DNA from 3 places in the Alteromonas sp. MmMcT2-5 genome. Region 2 is predicted to be linked to each of the others. Evidence: predicted binding sites of a transcription regulator. Region 2 holds the regulator's gene; each other region holds the start of a gene.
What was found. The regulator LexA, encoded in region 2, represses DNA repair genes until DNA is damaged. The targets are predictions, from matches to a motif close to TACTGTATNNNNATACAGTA.
Positions count from the first base shown of each region.

Region 1 (2,332 bases), on a different contig from region 2:
ACCTATGGTACGCCGTAACACCTATATTTCAGCGTTTGGTGAAGGCTGGGGTCTGTACTCTGAGTTTTTGGGTATTGAAGCAGGTATTTACGAAACGCCGTACGACAACTTCGGTCGCTTAAGCTACGAAATGTGGCGTGCGTGTCGCTTGGTTGTGGATACCGGTATGCACACGATGGGCTGGAGTCGTCAACAAGCGGTTGATTATATGATGGAAAACACCGCGCTTTCAGAACACAACGTAAATACTGAAATAGACCGCTATATCTCTTGGCCAGCGCAAGCCTTGTCTTACAAGATTGGTGAAATCAAAATTAAAGGCCTTCGCAAGAAGGCAGAGAAAGCATTAGGCGAGCGTTTTGATGTGCGTAAATTCCACCGCGCCGTGTTAGAAAACGGCTCAGTTCCATTGTTTATCTTGGAGCAAAACATCAATACGTTTATAGAAGAACAAAAGGCACAATAGACATGATCGTTGCATTTGGTGTTATTGGATTACTTATCCTGTTTTTAATTTACTTTGTGCTGCGAGCGCAGAATTTACAGAAAGAGCTGGCGCTATTGCGTCACTCGAATAAACAGACCAACAACAAGGTTACGTATGCTTATCGCAACCTTGTTCTTGTTACAGATGCGTTAGAGAAAAATCTTACTGCGCGTATTGAAAGTGCCTATAAAAGCCGCCTTATCGACCAAACTCAATACAATGCGCTGCACCCGCTTATGCGCAACTTTTCGACTATCGTCATGGCCTGTTGTGAGAAAGGGATGTCATTTGAGGAGTCACTGAATAAGGTGCTGCTTAATGAAGAAGTGACGCTTGAGGAAATTCGTGAGGTGGTGAAAGCATTCCCTAGCAACGTACGTATGGTGTGGTCAAAAAATACGGCCGACGGCTTCATTGCTTTTTGCCAAACCGTTACAGCAACAGTAAGTGGCACGACTACAAAGGCTCAAAAAGAACCATCTGAAGAGTAACATTTTACTCTATGTCTCTCGTTAGCGCTTATACAGCGCTAACTGTATGGCAGGGTCGTCTGCTTTGCTATGTAGTAAGGCCTGCGACCCTAGCCATGTTCCCACTCTTTTAAAAGTTTAATCTTTTTACCTTTCCAAACTAATCAGTAAGTTAGCGTTTAAAACAACAAGTCAAAAACCTTTTGTCTTGAAAAGGGTTATTGCTGCACTATAATACTGTATAAAAATACAGTTTATTTTGAGTGCCATGAATAAATCGTTATCCGTGCTTAATAACCACCCGCATATTTGGCGGGCCAGAGATCAGAGACAAAGTGAAACCAAGTTTTCACTGGGTTTTCCGCGTCTGGATAAAGCACTTAACGGTGGCGTTACATCTACAGGTCTTATCCGTATCTCTTCGTTAACCGGCATGGGTGAACTTTCACTCTTTAAACAGGTTATATGCCAACACCGTACGCATAAGCTGGTGGTATTTATTAACCCTCCCGGGCTACTACAGTCGCCGTGGTTAGAAAACTTGGGGCTTAAAGCGCAACAAGTTCTGGTAGTAAAACCAAGTTCTGAACAAGAGTCGTTGTGGGCAGCAGAGCAATGTTTAAAAAGTACGGCTTGCCATTGCGTAGTGCTGTGGAGTAATGCTGTAAATCAAAAAGAAGCACGACGCCTACAGGTAGCAGCAACGCATAATGATGCGCTGTGCTTACTGTATACTCCACCGCAACAGCAGGCATCACAGTTAGGTTATCCGAAGGCCAGCTTAAGTGATTCACAAGCCAACCTGTCGAATCAAAGCGACAGTGCATTACCCATTACGTTGGATATCGCGCTAAAGGGTAAACCCCACGCTTTGGCGGTGAACATACGCAAGCAGCGTCATGGGTGGCCCAAAGATAACATTGTTATTTCCCATCGGTGGACCCCCGACAATCACGCCATTAAATGGGCCATGGCACACAACACGCTTTCCGATCAGGCATTACACTCTGTGAGCTAATGATGCTGTGGGCTTATATTTACTGCTATCAACTAACTTTAGACAGCCATATCAAAGCGGCTAGAAGTAAGCGTGCACATAGCCAATTGCCGAAGCACGAAACTAACAACCAGTATTCAGCGTTAGCGTCGAATACTCCCGTTGCAGTGTACTGCAGTAAAACAAACAAAATTACGCAGTGTAATGATATTGCGAAAAAAGAAGGCATTGAAATTGGGCATGGGCTAGCCCAAGCAGCGGCGTTATGCCCTTACGTGCATATTCTGCCTTTCAGTGAAGAAGCCGAAAAGCATATGCTGACGCAGTTAGCCCATCGGCTTTATCCACTGGCTTCTGATATCGTATTAGACAACCACA
Region 1 is NZ_JAKRFB010000082.1:6,785-9,116, reverse strand. It holds gene MHN09_RS19930 (DUF885 domain-containing protein) at 1-466, shown strand, start outside; gene MHN09_RS19925 (hypothetical protein) at 469-978, shown strand; gene MHN09_RS19920 (recombinase RecA) at 1,226-1,975, shown strand; gene MHN09_RS19915 (DNA polymerase Y family protein) at 1,975-2,332, shown strand, end outside.
Region 1: a site for LexA is predicted at 1,193-1,212, ahead of MHN09_RS19920 (recombinase RecA). Genes of this name have one in related genera too.

Region 2 (2,332 bases):
TAACACCGTCATGTCAGGCTCAGACGTGTCTTCCATAGCAATTAGAGTATTCGCTGCGGGTACCGCCATGAAAATAAGAATAAGGAAAGGAATAACGGTCCAAGCAATTTCGACCTTCACGTTTTCGTGAAAATTAGCTGGCTTGGCGCCACGGGACTTTCTATGTAGATACATTGAGGCGAACATCACGCCAAAAACTACAACCGCGATACCTACACAAATGAAGAACATCAACATATGGAGGTCGTATACCTGCCCACTGATGTCGGTAGCACCGCGTCTCAAATTAAGCGAAGAGGCTTCTTCGCTTGCTTCTTGCGCAAAAAGCAAAGGGGAAAAAAGCAAAATTGGTATACTAGAACACCATTTTGCGAAAACGGTCGTTAGTTGTTTCACTCAGCACCTCCGTAATGGCGTGGTCAAAGACGCTGATTAATTTGCGCGATGCCCTACCAAATGGTTTGCGAACGATTGACCCATAACCTCAACTTGTAAAACAAATTTAGAGCCATTGTTATTATTTTGTTAATCTCTGTATAAGAATTGCGCAATAATGTCGTGCCGTCTAGTCTTTTCTATTAAAAATTTAACGAAGTGGTTAATTTTTAATCATTTACTAAAATGGTCGCGGGGATTTCAAGTGCAAAAAAGAGAAAGCGATTGCTGTGGGATGCCCTTGGAATCAAACAGGCATTTTGAACACGGGGTTAAAGTAAATGCTCGACTAACTAGTTAAGAAATCAATAAGTAATCGATGACTCAATGTCGATTTCAAACAAAATTCACAATAAAAAATGGAAAATACTTGAAGCATTCATAGAAAGAATAACGTGAGTAATGATAAAAATAAGCGCGCAGAAAACCAACAGGTTTGCTGGGCAGGATAAAACCTAAGTTGGCAGATTGAAGAAAAAAACAGGAACAAAAGACATAAAAAAAGCGGCTAACGCGCCGCTTTTATACAAACAAGCTAAAATACTACATCCAGTCAGCGTTTCTGATCACACCCACCGCAATACCTTCTATCGCAAAATGTTCAGTCGCCAAATCGACTTTTATTGGTGCAAACTCATCATTCTCAGCATGAAGCAATACTTCACGCCCGCGTTTCTCTAGACGCTTTACGGTGACGTCTTCATCTACACGCGCCACAACCACCTGACCGTTGTGTACATCAGTGGTGCGATGAACAGCGAGAAGATCACCGTCTAAAATACCAATGTCTTTCATGCTCATACCGTTAACGCGTAGCAAAAAGTCGGCATGGGGTTGAAACAGTGCAGGATCGACTTTGTAGTGCGATTCAACATGCTCTTGCGCCAAGATCGGCTCACCGGCTGCAACACGCCCAATTAACGGTAGGCCTTCTTCTTCTTGTGCGTCGTTATCAAGAGGGATATTGAGCTTAATGCCACGAGACGTACCAGGCAAAATTTCAATCACGCCTTTACGCGCCAATGCTTTCAAATGTTCCTCTGCTGCATTAGCAGAACGAAAGCCAAGCTGACGGGCTATTTCCGCACGAGTAGGCGGCATTCCCGTTTCTAACATGGTTGTTTTAATAAGTTCTAAAACTTCGGTTTGTCGAGCTGTGAGTGGGCGCATAAAAGACCTGTCTGTTCATACAGTTCCTGTAAGTATATACACCTAAAACTAAATAACAAGCACTTGCCGCGTCTTTTGCGATCTGCAATAGCCTACGACAAGTGCTTTCCTCTTATTTTACGAGAAGAGCCATGTTCGGGTTACTAATTTGTAACTCCAGCTCCCCATCACTATTTTGACGTGTGCGCATGCCTTCAACATTATCGAGCCCAAGTCCAGGGCTTTGCCACACCACATTGCCTTTATTATCAACCTCAACCACGCGATATGCGATGCTGTCATAATAATTGTACGAATAGTCATTCTCGTTAGGCTGGTAGATAGCGAGAATCGACTGATTAGACGACGTCGTTGGAACAGCCGCTATATACTGAGGGTAGAATGACGGTGCTATAGCGTCTTTGAGTTCTAATGCATCGCTCGCCACGTCATAAACATTGATGGTGTTGTAGTTTCTATTTAAACACGCAAATTCAAGTTCGCTATCACTATCAAAATTTACCGTGAGCAATTGGTCACAATTGGTTTCCAATTCATTCAATCCAACAAATTCACCATCCTGCATTTTATAGAGCTTGAGCGAACTATAGCCCCCAACAGCAAAATAATGCACACCGTCTTTTTCAGAGGCAGCAAGCGCATTAATTGAAAAATCGTTAATGATTGAGTCGATAAGCACCTGATTCTCGATATCAAACGCTTTAAGTCGATTGTTCTCAATAATAAC
Region 2 is NZ_JAKRFB010000002.1:145,206-147,537, reverse strand. It holds gene coxB (cytochrome c oxidase subunit II) at 1-396, opposite strand, end outside; gene lexA (transcriptional repressor LexA) at 979-1,605, opposite strand; gene MHN09_RS02635 (hypothetical protein) at 1,718-2,332, opposite strand, start outside.

Region 3 (2,332 bases), on a different contig from region 2:
GATGGCCGCTCGCGATAACCTGAATAGCCAGTCCTATACGAGAAAGTTCACCACCTGATACGACTTTTTCTAATTTGTCTGCATCTTGACCAGGGTTGGTAGACACTTTAAATTCTACGGTATCTAGACCTGTGCTCACCGGCTTCTTAAGTTCGTCGTATTGAATCTGAATATCCACTTTTGCGTGGGGCATATTCATTTGGCGAATTTGCACTTCAATATCTTCGCTTAGCTTACCAGCAGCACGTTGCCTGCTCTCAGAAAGCGCTTTGGTCGCGGTTAAATACGTTGCTCGTGCTTCTTCTACTTCGCCTTCAAGCGTACCTAACAGTGTTTCCTGTTCCGATAAAGCATTGAATTCGGCGGCTAGCTCTTGGTGATGCTGATAAAGTCCCTCTGGCATCACAGTATGTTTACGGGCAAGTTCCATCGCCTTCGCATAGCGCGCCTCAACTTGCTGTAAGCGAAGTGGGTCGATCTCTAAGTGATCGCAGTAGCTACGTAGCTCTCCTGCCGCTTCTTCTACTTGAATTGCTGCATCATTAAGCATTGCAATGATTGGCGTTAAACTAGCGTCGTGCGCCTCTAATTCGCCTAAACGTTCAATACTGCTTTGTATAACTGACAGTGCGTTGCCTTCATCGCTTTCATATAAATTGTATACGCTAGTCTGTGCTTGCTCTAAAAGGCTTTGCCCGTTACTCAGGCGTTTGTGCTCTATTTCTAACTCTTCAAATTCACCCTCTTCAATGGCGAATTCATCAAGTTCTTGAACCTGATAAGTTAACAGCTGAATTCTGTCTTCGCGCTGCTGGGCTTGTTCTTGAAGCGCCTTTAACGTGCGCTGCTTATCACGCCAAAGAGAGTAGGTTTCTCTAACCTGCACTAATATGTCGTTGTGCTTAGCGTAACCATCGACTAATTCCCTCTGATGGTCTTCTTTCAGCAACTGTAGGTGAGTATTTTGACCGTGAATGGCCAACAAAAACTGGCCTAAGCCTTTTAACTGCTGAAGTGAGGCGGGAATACCGTTGATAAAAGCTTTTGAACGGCCTTCCTTTGAAATAACTCTGCGAATAAAGCAGCTATTCTCATCTTCATCTGAGGTGAGCTCATGTTCATCGAGGAAGGCTTTAGCTAATACATTGCCGTTTAGAGAAAAGTGAGCAATGATCTCCGCTTTTGCGCTGCCTTTTCGCACCGCATTTGCGTCGGCGCGCTCGCCTAAGCACAAACTTAAAGCATCAATGGCGATGGATTTACCAGCACCGGTTTCGCCGGTTATAGCAGTCAACCCGTTTTCCAGTTGAACCGATAATTGTTTTACAACAGCAAAATTTGAAATAGAAAGATGCGCTAACATAACCACACTCGAAAAAAGTTGAACATGATGATACATACAGTAACTGATAATATATACAGTATTTTTTCTGTGTAAAGTTAAGTCGTAAATATTTTACTTAAAAATTAAAGTGGATTGTGAAAAGTTTAAAGAAATCAATATTGTATAGAGCGTTTAAAAAGGAGTGGTTATGAGTAACCCATTAATAATAGGCTGCGCTAGATGCGTTCGTTACAGTGGTTATACAGTAGTAAATTAGCTCAATGCTAAGTAGCTGAATAACTCAAAAGCAAGCGGTAAACAATTCCACAACGCAGTAGAGAACCTGATAGCAAAAAGGAGAGCGTAAGCTCTCCTTAAAATTCAATTTCAATTAAATAGCAGGTAGTCCGAATGACTATGTGGTTTACCAGCAATTATACATTATTGCTGTAGCTCACCGCTGCCAGACTCAATGTGCGCGCGCACAAACCACTGGAACTGTTCTAAATCTGCAAGTTGGCCGGTAATCATATCTTCCGATACTGGGTCAATTTCACCTAAAAGCTCTAACGCTTTTCTATGGTCACCATTTACACCGTCATATACGGCATCCAGCGCCTTAAGGTGGTCAAGTACTAAACCTTTACCCAATTCATAATCGCTCCAGCTGCGACCTTCAACAATGGCTTTTGGTGTACCTTTCGGTACGCCACCTAACGTGGCAATTCGCTCTGCAATTGTGTCGGTCATTTCGCGTACCGCATCTACCTGCGGGTCCAACATTTCATGCACACCGATAAAATTTGGTCCTACTACATTCCAATGAATGTGCTTCAACGTTAACTGTAAATCTAATAGTGCAACCAATCGCTGATCCAATACCTTGATTGTTTTGGCAGCTTCATCGTTATCCATTCCAGGGGCTGTAAATTTGATATTGGTGTTACTCATGATATCTCCTATTGAATGCAAATAAGTCAGCGGGATGCGAAACATCATTTAGGCCAA
Region 3 is NZ_JAKRFB010000016.1:53,832-56,163, reverse strand. It holds gene recN (DNA repair protein RecN) at 1-1,363, opposite strand, end outside; gene dps (DNA starvation/stationary phase protection protein Dps) at 1,766-2,275, opposite strand.
Region 3: a site for LexA is predicted at 1,405-1,424, ahead of recN (DNA repair protein RecN). Genes of this name have one in related genera too.